Linked DNA regions of Sinorhizobium fredii. The main gene of each other region encodes a partner of the protein of the gene in region 2 in a complex. Links are inferred from orthologs where the notes say so. Each region holds a gene or a part of one and is shown on either strand. Other genes may lie near its edges.

What was found. The genes of interacting proteins can lie anywhere in the genome.
Region 1: the proteins of NXT3_RS07020 (region 2) and pnp are in contact, whole or in part, in a cryo-EM structure (PDB 9QH0), measured with the Escherichia coli proteins. The link is inferred for Sinorhizobium fredii from one-to-one orthologs.

Annotation. Positions count from the first base shown.
Region 1 is NZ_CP024307.1:241,240-246,568, reverse strand. Bases 2,435-5,329 are described here. They hold pnp (polyribonucleotide nucleotidyltransferase), read right to left. Parts: upstream 5,016-5,329; coding sequence 2,853-5,015; downstream 2,435-2,852. Other genes in these bases: NXT3_RS01130 (class I SAM-dependent methyltransferase), read right to left, coding at 2,435-2,722. In the rest of the region: efp (elongation factor P), read left to right, coding at 1-40; cfa1 (cyclopropane-fatty-acyl-phospholipid synthase), read left to right, coding at 425-1,666; more of NXT3_RS01130, read right to left, coding at 1,706-2,434. UniProt on the Escherichia coli protein: Involved in mRNA degradation. Catalyzes the phosphorolysis of single-stranded polyribonucleotides processively in the 3'- to 5'-direction. Also involved, along with RNase II, in tRNA processing.
Region 2 is NZ_CP024307.1:1,454,407-1,462,550, forward strand. What follows is about bases 2,405-5,680. They hold NXT3_RS07020 (Rne/Rng family ribonuclease), read right to left. Parts: upstream 5,362-5,680; coding sequence 2,605-5,361; downstream 2,405-2,604. Other genes in these bases: NXT3_RS07015 (pyridoxal phosphate-dependent aminotransferase), read left to right, coding at 2,405-2,419. Also shown: aroQ (type II 3-dehydroquinate dehydratase), read right to left, coding at 1-121; NXT3_RS07010 (DsbA family protein), read right to left, coding at 266-1,033; more of NXT3_RS07015, read left to right, coding at 1,262-2,404; NXT3_RS07030 (N-acetylmuramoyl-L-alanine amidase), read left to right, coding at 6,185-7,357; NXT3_RS07035 (penicillin-binding protein 1A), read left to right, coding at 7,684-8,144. UniProt on the Escherichia coli protein: Endoribonuclease that plays a central role in RNA processing and decay. Required for the maturation of 5S and 16S rRNAs and the majority of tRNAs. Also involved in the degradation of most mRNAs.

The DNA of each region.
Region 1 (5,329 bases), 1.2 Mb from region 2 along the record:
GACGGAAGACGGCTCCTACGTCGAGCGCGCCAAGGACTGAGGCACGTCCTGAGAGCGCTGTATAACAGGGGCGGCGGGTTACCTGCCGCCTTTTTTGTCGCGACTCACAACTCAGGATGCGAGTGAGCAAGACCTGCAAAATTGAGCGTGCATTTTGGAGGCGCGCTGTTTAGGGTCAACTGCCGCCCGCCTACTGCATGTCTCCTTAAATCGACCTCGATTTAAGGACAAAGACATGCAGCAATTCAAAGTGCTACAGCGACCTTTGCGCGTCTGATAAGACGCGCGGCGCTGTAGTGCATCGGCGCGAAAATCGGGATCGATTTTCGGAAAGCACGATGCATAGGTTCAAAGCGGTACAGCGTCCTTTTGCGCGTCTGAAAGGACGCGCGGCGCTGTAGGCGGGACGAGATCGAGGGATTGCATGTTTCCACTGTCGCATATGATGAAAGCCTTCATCCGCAAGGGCACGCTGACCGTGATCGATGCCGACGGCAAAAGGCACGTCTTTTCGGGCGAGCCGGGGCCGAGCGTCACGATGCGACTCACCGACAAGCGGCTCTACCGCAGCCTCGTCCTCAATGCCGAACTCGCCGCCGGCGAGGCCTATATGGACGGGACGATGCGCTTCGAGGAGGGATCGACGCTTCGAGACTTCCTCACCCTCTTCTCGATAAACCGGCTGTCGCTCGGCTCCTACCCGATCCAGAAGCTGCTGCGGGCGATCAAGATGCGGTTTCGCAAGCGCCAGCAGGCAAACCCAAAGGGCAAGGCGCAGCAGAACGTCGCCCATCACTACGATCTCGGCAACGCGTTCTACAAGCTCTTCCTCGACGAGAACATGCTCTATTCCTGCGCCTATTTCCGCGCGCCGGACGAGACGCTGGAGGCGGCACAGCGCAACAAGCTCAGGCTGCTCGCCGCGAAACTCTGCCTGAAGCCCGGCATGAAAGTGCTCGACATCGGCTGCGGCTGGGGCGACCTAGCGCTCTATCTCGCTGCGCTCGAGAATGTCGAGGTCCTCGGCGTCACACTGTCAAAGGAGCAGCAGGCGCTCGCCTCCGAGCGGGCTCGCGCCGCCGGCCTTGCCGACCGGGTGCGTTTCGAGCTGAAGGACTATCGCGATGTCGAAGGTCCCTTCGACCGCATCGTTTCGGTCGGCATGTTCGAGCATGTCGGCGTTCATCACTACGACGAATTCTTCAAGAAGCTGAACGCGCTGATGCGAGACGACGGTCTCGCGGTGCTGCATTCGATCGGCCATATGAGCCCGCCCGGCATGGCGAGCCCGTGGCTCAGGAAGTACATCTTCCCGGGCGCCTATTCGCCCGCTTTGTCGGAAGTCTTCGAGGTGGTCGAGCGCAACAGCCTGTGGGTGAGCGACCTCGAATTCCTGCGCGTTCACTACGCGACGACGCTTGCCCATTGGGGCGCGCGCTTCGAAGAAAATCGCGACAAGGTGATCGCCATGTATGACGAGCGCTTCGCAAGGATGTGGGAGTTCTACCTGATCAGCGCAGAGATGATGTTCCGCACCGGCAGCCAGCTCGTCTTCCACATGCAGCTGTCGCGCTCGCGCGACGCGGCGCCGATCGTGCGCGATTACATCACCGACCAGCAGCGCGCCTATATCGAAAAGGAAAAGGCGCTCGAGCTGTCGATTTGAAGCCCGCCTGCCGATGCGGTGACGCGGGCAAATGCGCCGTCAGCGCTTCGCCCAAAGCACCTTGAAGCGCGCATTCCGGCAGGTTTCGCCGCTTTCCTTGAAGGCTTCCGCCAGGACCTGTTCATAAGGCAGGCCGCGATTGGCGACCAGCATCAGCCGGCCACCCTGCTTCAGGGCCTTGGCGGCTGCCTTGATCATCGCCGCGCCGAGAGCGGGCTCCGCCGCGTGGCCCTCGTGGAAGGGCGGGTTCATGACGATCAGGTCGTATTTGTCGCGTGTTTCTTCGCTCGTCAGATCGTGCCAGTAGAAGCGCGCCGGCGTCGACGAAGCGTTCGCCGCCATGTTGGCCCGCGCCGCCTCCAGGGAATTGTGATCCGCCTCGAACAGGTCGATGCCCTTGAGGCCCGGCGAGGCCTCGGCAAGCTTTACCGAGAGATAACCCCAGCCGGCGCCGAAATCCGCAGCATGGCCGCTGAACTCGCGCGGCAGGCGGGAGGCGAGCAGTTCCGAGCCGGCATCGACGCGGTCGTGCGAGAACATGCCCGGCGCCGCCTCGAACAGGCCGTCGACGCGCACGGGGACCTTGGCGAGCTTCGACACGGCCTCGGAGGCGTCCTCCGGCCGCGTGAACCAGAAGGCGACGCCGTGATATTTCGGCATCGAATCGCCTTCCCAGCCGAACTTGTCGATCTTCTTGCGCAGCGGCTGGATACCGTCCTCCTTGCCGCCGGCGACGACGATGAGGGCGCCGTCCCGGGTGCGTTTCAGCGCCTCGGCAATGCGGTCCTCGTTCTCGCCCTTGTGCTTGCCGCAGAGCACCAGTGCTGCGTCGTAGTCCTCGCCCGAGGCGACCGGCGCCGCTTCGGCCCGTGCAGCTTCCAGAGCGCGATACAGGGATTTGAGCGGCTGGACGGCCAGCATCGATGCGGCAAAGCCTTCCGGCAGCCTGTAGCCCGCTTCCGCACCGAGAAACAGGACGCGCTCGCCCTCCCCCGGCGGATCGATGACGCCGGTCTCGAAGGGATAGAACAGGGTTTTCAGCGCGTCGCGGCTCATGGATGTTTCCGTTAGCAAATCTGTCGGTCGAGTGCGGGCCGCCTCACAGGGAGAGTCTTGTCCCGCGCTTACGAGAAAGGGCGCGAAGCGATCTGCTCCGCGCCCCGAGTTGGATTGAACTGAAGCCGGCTTATTCGGCCGCTTCGCCGCCGTCCTTCTTGTCGGACTTGTCGCCCTTTTCGGCGACGATCTCCTTGCCGGTCGCCTGGTCGACGACCTTCATGGAGAGGCGGACCTTGCCGCGCTCGTCAAAGCCCATCAGCTTGACCCAGACCTTGTCGCCTTCCTTGACGACATCGGTCGTCTTGGCGACGCGCTCGGAGGCGAGCTGCGAAATGTGGACGAGGCCGTCACGGGCGCCGAAGAAGTTGACGAAGGCGCCGAAATCGGCGGTCTTGACGACCGTGCCCTCATAGATCTGGCCGACCTCCGGCTCGGCGACGATCGAGTGGATCCACTTGCGCGCCGCCTCGATCTCCTTGCCCGACGACGAAGCGATCTTGACGGTGCCGTCGTCCTCGATGTTGATCTTGGCGCCGGTTTTCTCGACGATTTCGCGGATGACCTTGCCGCCCGAGCCGATGACTTCGCGGATCTTGTCGACCGGAATGTTCATCACCTCGATGCGCGGCGCGAATTCCCCGAGCTGGCCGCGGCTCTCGGAAATGGCCTTGGCCATTTCGCCGAGAATGTGCAGGCGGCCACCCTTGGCCTGGTTGAGCGCAACGCCCATGATCTCTTCGGTGATGCCCTCGATCTTGATGTCCATCTGCAGCGAGGTGATACCGGCTTCGGTACCGGCCACCTTGAAGTCCATGTCGCCGAGATGGTCCTCGTCACCGAGAATGTCGGAGAGAACGGCGAAGCGGTCATCTTCCTTGATCAGGCCCATGGCGATGCCGGCGACCGGCTTGGCGAGCGGCACGCCCGCATCCATCAGTGCCAGCGAGGTGCCGCAGACGGTTGCCATCGAGGAGGAGCCGTTCGACTCGGTGATTTCGGAAACGACGCGCAGCGTATAGGGGAACTGCTCCGCCGTCGGCAGCATCGGGTGGATGGCGCGCCAGGCGAGCTTGCCGTGGCCGATTTCGCGGCGGCCCGGAGAACCCATGCGGCCCGTCTCGCCGACCGAGAAGGGCGGGAAGTTGTAGTGCAGCATGAAATTTTCCTTGTACATGCCGGTCAAGGAATCGACATACTGCTCGTCTTCGCCGGTGCCGAGCGTGGCGACGACGATCGCCTGCGTTTCACCGCGGGTGAAGATCGCCGAGCCGTGGGTACGCGGCAGGAGGCCGACTTCGGCGACGATCGGGCGAACCGTGACGAGGTCGCGGCCATCGATGCGGCTCTGGGTGTCGAGGATGTTCCAGCGGACGATCTTGGCCTGCAGGTGCTTGAAGACAGAGGCGATTTCCTCGGCCGAGTGGGCCGGGTTCTCGATGCCTTCCGGCAGGAAGTGCTCCTTCACCTTGGCCTTGACGGCGTCGACGGCGGCATAGCGTGCGGCCTTCTCGGTGATCTTGTAGGCGTTGCGCAGCTCGTCCTCGGCGATTGAAAGCATGGCGTTTTCAAGCGCGGAATGGTCTTCCGGCTCGAACTCGCGCGGCTCCTTGGCGGCCACTTCGGCGAGCTTGATGATCGCGTCGATGACCGGCTGGAAGCCCTTCTGGCCGAAAACCACGGCGCCGAGCATGACGTCTTCCGGCAGCTCCTTGGCTTCGGACTCGACCATCAGCACGGCTTCCTGGGTGCCGGCGACGACGAGATCGAGCGTCGATTCCTCCATCTCGTCGAGGTGGGGATTGAGCACGTACTGGCCGTTGATGTAGCCGACGCGGGCGCCGCCGATCGGGCCCATGAAGGGAATGCCGGAGAGTGTCAGCGCCGCAGAGGCGGCCACCATCGAGACAACGTCCGGGTTGTTTTCAAGGTCATGCTGCATGACCGTGACGATCACCTGGGTGTCGTTCTTGTAGCCTTCCGGGAAGAGCGGGCGGATCGGACGGTCGATCAGGCGCGAGACGAGCGTCTCGTTTTCGCTCGGACGGCCTTCACGCTTAAAGTAACCGCCGGGGATTTTGCCGGCGGCATAGGTCTTTTCCTGGTAGTTGACGGTCAGCGGGAAGAAGTCCTGACCGGGCTTCGGCGCCTTGGCGGAAACAACCGTGGCCAAGACGACGGTTTCGCCGTAGATGGCGAGAACGGCGCCGTCCGCCTGGCGGGCGATCTTGCCGGTTTCGAGCTTGAGCGGACGCCCAGCCCATTCGATTTCTACCTTGTGGGTCTCGAACATGTTCTGTCCTTCGTGTGCGGGAGACCGTCCGCGGCTGTTGCAGCGCAGACGATCTTGTTGCCGCTTGGTGTGGCGCATCACGGGCAAGACAACGGGAGGCTTCAAACAGTACCGGCCGCTCACCGCTTTGCCGCGCTCACCCGTATGGAAGCGCTTCGGCAAGCAGGCGCCGAAGCATCCTGCAATCCTGCCCCATGACGGGCCATCGGTTGATCCGCGATACCGGCCCATCCGGCTCGCTGGACATCTCCAGACTGCGCCTACGGCGCCCGTGGAGAGAGAATTCTACAGCGCCGTGCATCCCTTTCGACGCA
Region 2 (8,144 bases):
TCCCCTCCGCTTTGCACATCGCCTCGATATCGGCCAGGGTCTGGCCGCCGTAGATGCCTGGTTCGCGCTTGCCGAGGGCATTCAGGTTTGGGCCGTTCAGCACAAAAATCGTCGAGGGCATAAGGGATTCCGGTCCGATGATGGGAGGGTTACCTATAGACCGATGGTTCGGCGAGGGAAAGCCCCCCGGTCTCCCGGGGGATTTGTCCACAAGTCATAGGCGGATGGGAAAGGCTGAACGACGTGACGCGTTCCGCTTCGGCTGTCAGCAGGTGGTCTTGCCGCACTCGCGCATGTTGGCGACCTTCCCGGTGATTTCGGCGGCGCCGACGGCGCCGTAAACCGCCTCGTTGCCGATGACGTAGGAGGGGGTGCCGGTGATGCCGAGATCGTTGGCGAGCATGTAGGCTTCGCGCACCGCGGCGTCATTCGGATCGTCTTCCATTTTGTCGCGCAATTGCTCTTCGGTAACGCCGAGCTTGGCGGCAACGGCGATCGCCGTTTCCTCCGTCGCCCGCTCCTCGGCGCCGAGCAGGGCGCGGTGGAAGTCGCCGTATTTCTCCGGCGCGATCGAGCGGAAGGCGGCGCTGACCTTGTGCGCGGCAAGCGAGTCGGGGCCGAGAATCGGGAGTTCCTTCAAGACAAAACGGACATTCTTGTCGTTGGCGATGATCTCGTCCATGTCCGACAGCGCCCGTTTGCAGTAGCCGCAATTATAGTCGAAGAATTCGACGATGGTGATGTCGCCCTTGGGGTTACCGAGCGTAACGTCGTAGGCGGAATTAAAGATCGCCTTTTCGTTCTTGGCGATCGCCGCTTGCGAAGCTTCCTGCTGCTTGGCGCGCTGCTTGGCGGACAGGGCTTCCTGCACTTCCAGCATGATTTCCGGATTGGCGATGAGATATTCCTTGATGAAGGCGCCGATCTCTTCCTTCTGCTTTGCATCGAGCGCCGCCGCGGATTGGGGCAGGGCAATGCCGGCTGCAAGCGCGATCAGCGCTCCGGCGGCAATCATCTTCTTCCTGAGCGTCATCATTCCCTCGTTGTCTTCTCGTACCTGTCTGTCGCCCATTTCGCACTGCCGCGTCAACGCATCTTCATAGACAACGACGATAGCGAGCCTGCCGTCGAAAGCGAGCATAGGGTGCGCGGGCGCGAAACGAAACGGCAAAATCTGCCGAATTGCGGCGCTCCCATACTTGTGAAGCGTGCAGCGATCGGGCAAAGGGCGGGCGTCCAGTCAACTTGCGAGGGTCAGCCATTGGCACAGATGTCGAAACGCAGCGCCGTCGAACCGTTCCATGCCATGGATGTATTGGCGGAAGCGACGCGTCGCCGCGATGCCGGCCATCCCGTCATCTCGATGGCGGTCGGCCAGCCGGCCCATCCCGCCCCAAAGGCCGCGCTGGAGGCGGCGCGGCGGGCGCTGGAGCACGGCCGCCTCGGCTATACCGACGCCCTCGGGACCCTCTCGCTGAAGCGGGCAATCGCCGCCCACTATCAGAGCCGCCACGGCATCGCGCTTGATCCGCAGCGGGTTGCGATCACCACCGGCTCCTCCGCGGGCTTCAATCTGGCCTTCCTGGCTCTCTTCGATCCGGGCGATTGCGTCGCCATCGCGCGGCCCGGGTATCCTGCCTACCGCAATATCATGGCCGCGCTCGGCCTGAGCGTGGTCGAGATCGAAGCCAACGCCGATACAGGGTTTACGCTCACGCCCGAAAGCCTGGAGCGGGCGGCGGCGCAGGCCGGCAAGCCTCTGAAGGGGGTGCTTCTTGCCAGCCCTGCAAACCCGACCGGCACAGTCACGGGAAGGGAGCGTCTCAAGGCGCTCGCCGACTATTGCCGCGCCCGATCGATCGCTTTCATCTCCGACGAGATCTATCACGGGCTGACCTTTGCCGGCGAGGAGACCTCGGTCCTCGAGATCGCCGACGATGCGGTCGTCATCAATTCGTTTTCGAAATATTATTGTATGACCGGCTGGCGCATCGGCTGGATGGTGCTGCCGGAGGCTCAGGTGCGTGTCTTCGAGCGCATTGCCCAGAGCCTCTATATTTCGCCGCCGGAGCTCTCCCAGGTTGCCGCGGAGGCCGCCCTCGGCGCGCATGAGGAATTGGATGGTTACAAGCGGGCCTATGCCGCCAATCGCGACCTCCTGCTGACGCGTTTGCCGGAGATGGGCTTTTCGATCGCTTCACCGATGGACGGCGCCTTCTATGCCTATGTCGACGTCAGCCGCTTCACCAACGACAGCATGGCCTTCGCCCGTCGCATGCTCGCCGAGATCAATGTCGCCGCCACGCCCGGCTTCGATTTCGATCCGCTCGAAGGGCATCGCAGCATGCGTTTTTCCTATGCCGGCGCGCCCGCCGAAATGGCCGAAGCGATGGACCGCATTGCGCATTGGTTGAAATAACCGCCTTCGGGTCGGGCGCGTCGACCGCTACTACAGCGCCGCGCGTCTTATCAGACGCGCAAAGGTCCCTGTAGCACTTTGAATTACTGCATGCCTCCCTAAATCGAGGTCGATTTAAGGAGGCATGTAGTAACAAAAAAGACCCGGAATGTTCCGGGCCTTTTGCTTGGTAAGCCTATGCTTTCTCAGAAGAAGCCGCGGCGCTGCCACCAGCCGCCTTTTTTCGGCTTGGCTGCCTCTTCTTCGCTGCTGTCGGCCTTGGCCACATTCGATGTGACCACGGGCTCGGAAGCAATCGTCGTCCGTGCGGGCTTGCCGGCCTCCAGGTCTGCAACCGCTTCCTCGACTTGAGCAGGACCGGTTTCATCCGGCTGCGCTTCGACAGCCTGTTCGGCCGCCGTGTCGGCATTTTCCGCCGGTGCCTCGGCGGCCACGGCTTTCTTGCGGCTGCGCTTCGGTTTCGCCGGCTTGGCTTCGGCAGCGGGAGTCTCGGCCTTGACAGACGCCGCATTCACGACCTGTTCGACGGCCGCGGCGGCAGCTGCATCGGCGTCGTTGGCGTCCGCTGCCTCTTCGGCATCGGCCGGCTCGTCATCGGACTCTGCAGCAAGAGCGGCCTCACCTTCGGCTTCTGGCCGGTTGCGGCGGCCGCCCCGCTTGCCGCGACGGCGACGCTTGCGCTTCTGATCCCCGTCTGCCGTCAAGGCATCCTGGACCTCGCCTTCGTCCTCGGACTCGTCGCCTTCGTCAGCCGCGCCATCAAGCGCGTCTCCGGCTTCCGCCGCGACCGATTCCGGTCCGTGGCCGGCACCCTTGCCGCGCCGCCGGCGACGGCGCTTGCGCTTGCGGCCGCCCTGGTCGTCGGAGGCCTGCGCCTTCGGCTGTCCCGGACGCTCGGCCGCGGTCTCTTCCGCTTCCTCCTCGTCCAGATCCTCCTCGATGACGATGTCTTCTTCTTCTTCTTCTTCTTCCGGCTCCGGCTCGAAATGCAGAAGCTGCTCGATCTTCACCGGATTCTCGACCGGATCGCCTCTGTCGATCGCGAAGTGCTGGGCGCCGACATGCGCGTCCGCCTCGATGATGATCGAGACGCCGAAGCGCCGCTCATAGTCGGTGATCGTGCCGCGCTTCTGATTGAGAAGGTAGAGCGCGATTTCCGGGATCGTGCGGACCGCGATGTCGTGCGTGGTGTTCTTTAGCAGATGTTCCTCGATACCGCGCAGCACATGCAGCGCGACGGAAGACTGCGAGCGAACGTGGCCCGTGCCGTTGCAATGCGGGCAGGACTGCATCGTGCTTTCGAGCACCGAGGCGCGGATGCGCTGGCGCGACATTTCAAGCAGGCCGAAATGCGAGATGCGGCCGACCTGGATGCGCGCCCGGTCGTTCTTCAGGCAGTCCTTAAGCTTCTTCTCGACGGCGCGGTTGTTGCGCTTTTCTTCCATGTCGATGAAGTCGATGACCACCAGGCCGGCAAGGTCGCGAAGACGCAGTTGGCGCGCGACTTCCTCGGCCGCCTCCAGGTTGGTCTGCAGCGCGGTATCCTCGATCGAATGCTCGCGGGTCGAGCGACCGGAGTTCACGTCGATCGAGACAAGCGCCTCGGTCTGGTTGATGATGATATAGCCGCCCGACTTCAGCGTCACCTGCGGCTGCAGCATGCGGTCGAGCTGGGCTTCGATGCCGGAACGCGAGAAGATCGGATGCACGTCGCGATAGGGCTGCACGACCTTCGCGTGGCTCGGCATCAGCATCTTCATGAAGCTCTTGGCTTCCTTGTAGCCCTCTTCGCCGGAGACGATGATCTCGCTGATATCCTTGTTGTAGAGGTCGCGGATCGAACGCTTGATCAGGCTGCCTTCCTCATAGACGAGGCAGGGGGCGGTGGAGTTCAAGGTCAGCGTGCGGACGTTCTCCCACAGCCGCATCAGATATTCGAAGTCGCGTTTGACCTCGACCTTGGTGCGGTTGGCGCCAGCGGTGCGCAGGATCACGCCCATGCCCTGCGGCACGTCGAGACCGCGGGCGATTTCCTTGAGGCGCTTGCGGTCCTGCAAGTTGGTGATCTTGCGGGAGATGCCGCCGCCGCGCGCCGTGTTCGGCATCAGCACCGAATAGCGGCCCGCGAGCGAAAGATAGGTGGTGAGCGCCGCGCCCTTGTTGCCGCGTTCTTCCTTCGCGACCTGGACGAGCAGGATCTGCCGGCGCTTGATCACTTCCTGGATGCGGTACTGCTTTCGCGGCTTGCGGACCTGCCGGTCCGGAACCTCTTCCATCGCATCTTCTGCGCCGACAGACTCGATGATTTCCTTCTCGCCGTCATGGCCGTCGTCATCGTCGTCATCATCGTCGCGGCGGCGGCGCGCATCGACGTCCTCGGAGATCGAGTCGACGTCGACCATCGCGGCCATTTCGCCGCTGCTGCCCTCATCACTCGCCTCGGCGTCGCCCTGCGCCTCTTCCTTTTGTTCGCTGGCCTTGGCTTTCGCCCGGCGCGTGCGCTTCGGCTTGGCCTTCGGCTTCTCCGCCTCTGCCTTGACTTCCGTTTCCGGTTCGGCCGCGGCGGCTTCTTCAGCCGGAGCCTCGTCCCTTGTCGGCGCGACGGTTTGCTCGTCTGCGGTCTCGACCGGCTCGACGTCGTCCTCGCGGCGGGCCTCTTCGGCTTCCGCCTTCAACAGCGCCTGACGGTCGGCGAGGGGGATCTGATAGTAGTCGGGGTGAATTTCGGCGAAGGCCAGGAAGCCGTGGCGATTGCCGCCATAATCGACGAAGGCCGCCTGCAGCGACGGCTCCACTCTGGTCACCTTGGCCAGATAGATATTGCCGCGGATTTGCTTCTTATGTTCCGATTCGAAATCGAATTCTTCTATGCGGTTCCCGCGAACGACAACGACGCGCGTCTCCTCTGAGTGAGACGCATCGATAAGCATTTTCTCTGCCATCTAAGCTCTGCTCCTCGGCGCAGGGCAACGGCAGACAGAGGCACTTCGCTTGGAAGGCTGTCGAACTCGTCGGAAGCTGCGCCGGATGTGAAAGGTCCTGTTTGGCGCAGGTGATGGTGCAGCAGCCAGACGGCAGCCGGAACGATCTCGTCCCGGGGCCTCTTTACTCCTGACCGATGCTGCTGAGTCACATCAAAGACCAAACAAGAATGCCAATGTCCTGGACCTCGAGGGGAGGTCCGATGAATACGCCCGCTTGCGGGCAGTCGGTGAAAATCACCATCAAGAACTCCGGCCACCGCCGGAAACTGCGATCCAGTGTACGAGAGGAAATGCAGCGACGGCGGATGAACACCTGCGGCCGCGGAAGCATGATACGGTTGCAACCGGCTGTTCCGGCTCGATCACTTCCCTGGCGCCAAGCTTCTCGAAGCTCCGGCTGCCCGGCCGACGATTCTATCCCGTCAACACTTTCTCCTTGTGACGCTTTTATGGTTTCTATGTCACATTGGCAAGGGAAAAGCCTTTGCCGCCACAATATTGATCGATTCGCTTGCCCGGGTGAAATCTTGTGTTCAGGAACCATTGCATCGGTTTCGAACCGGTCCGCATTCGTCACCTTGGGTGGCGCCGCGGCAAGGTTTGGTTAACCATGAGGGTTCATTGGTGGACAGTGACGGTGGCGGTTCCTGAGGCCCTGAGCCGGATTTCGAATGACGATGGGGGAGCCCGGGTGAAGCGTTCCGCAACAGAGCGGCATTTGCCGCATTCAAAGAGGCTGTCGCGTCGCGTCGCACCCGTGTTTGCCGTCCTCTTTGCGGCGATGTCCATCCTGTTGCCCGCTGTTGCCGGTGCGGCCGATGATGCCGCCCCCTTGCTGGCTTACGGGGCGCGGGTAGCCGGCGACGACGCGCGGACGCGGATCGTGATCGAATTCGATCGCAATCCCGAATTCTCCATTCACTACGTCGCAAATCCGGTTCGCGTCATCGTCGACCTGCCGGAGACATCCTTCGGCCTGAAGCCGGAGAGCCTCGAGCCACGCGGTCTCTTCGATGCCATCCGCTATGGCGGAATGGGGGCAGGGGCTTCGCGGCTGGTGCTCTCCGCCAAAGGGCCGACCGAGGTCACCCACGCGGAAGTGAAGCCGGAGGAAGACGGCAAGGGCTTCCGCCTGATCATCGATGCCGAGAAGATCGACAAGGCCCGCTTCGACAAGCTCCTCGGCGACCAGCAATGGACGGGAACGGCGCGCACCGCCAAGACCGACCGTCCCGCCCCCGCGCCGGCGAAAGCTCCGGGCGCCTTCGTGGTTGCCGTCGATGCCGGGCACGGCGGCATCGACACCGGCGCCATCGGCAGCGTCACCAAGACGGAGGAGAAGCACGTTACGCTCGCCTTTGCGCGCGATCTTGTGGCGACGCTCAACCGCGAGCCCGGCATAGAGGCCTTTCTGACGCGGGCCGGCGACGAGTTTCTGTCCTTGCCGCAGCGTGTCCAGATGGCCCGGCAGAGGAGTGCCAACCTGTTCATATCCGTCCACGCCGACACGCTGAGGCAGAAGGATATCCGCGGCGCCACGGTCTATACCATCTCAGACAAGGCCTCCGACCACCTCGCGGCCGACCTGGCGGCCCGCGAAAACCTTTCCGACGAGATCGCCGGCATTCCGCTCGAAAGCGAGCCGGCGGAGGTCGCGGACATCCTGATCGATCTCACCCGCCGCGAAACCCAGGCATTTTCAGTCAACTTGGCGCGCAGCGTCGTCTCATCCTTCGAAGGGCAGATCAAGCTGATCAACAATCCCCACCGCCATGCCGGCTTCCGCGTCCTGCAGGCGCCGGACGTCCCGTCGATCCTGCTCGAACTCGGCTTCCTGTCGAACAAGGAGGACGAGAAGCAATTGCTCGATCCGGCATGGCGCAAGAAAGTGTCGGAGCTGCTGGCCGTCGCCGTCGGGCGCTATCGCCAGACGGCGGTTGCGAACGGCGGGTGAAGCCTTCCGAAGGCAGCGACGGGAGGGATGTGATTTGTGTCGCCGGCGTAACAGCGATATGCTTTTCAGCGAGATGCGCACGGTATAAACGACCACCAGCCCTATTTTACTCACAATCCAGGCCTTTGGGGGAAGGGCATCCCAATTTGTTGGGAAACGATGTTGAAGCTTGAGTTTCCTCGCCATATGAGGGAACCCGCGAAGCGTGTAGCTGTCGTGCCGGCCGATTTCCGACGAAAGCGGTTGGCGCGGCCGCTTGGCTTGCGACAGTGGGTCCTTCGAATGGCGACCCGGCGATGGGACAATAAGGTACCGGTATCTGGCTGATGATCAGACTGATAGGATATTTTTTCGGCATTGGTGCGTTTTTGCTGCTCGGGGTCGCCGCAGCCGTCGCGATCTATCTCGGCGCGATCACCAAGGATCTGCCCGACTATGAGGTGCTCGCCAAGTACGCGCCGCCGGTCACGACCCGCTTTCACGCCGGAAACGGTGCGCTGATTGCCGAATATGCGCGCGAGCGCCGCCTCTATCTGCCGATCCAGGCGATACCGGATCGCGTCAAGGCAGCCTTCATCTCCGCCGAGGACAAGAACTTCTACAAGCATCCGGGCGTGGACATCACCGGCTTGGCGCGCGCCATTGCCGTCAACATCCAGAACTTCGGCTCGGGCCGCCGCCCGGTCGGAGCCTCGACGATCACTCAGCAGGTGGCGAAGAACTTCCTGCTGACCGCCGACCAGACGATCGACCGCAAGATCAAGGAGGCGATCCTCTCCTTCCGCAT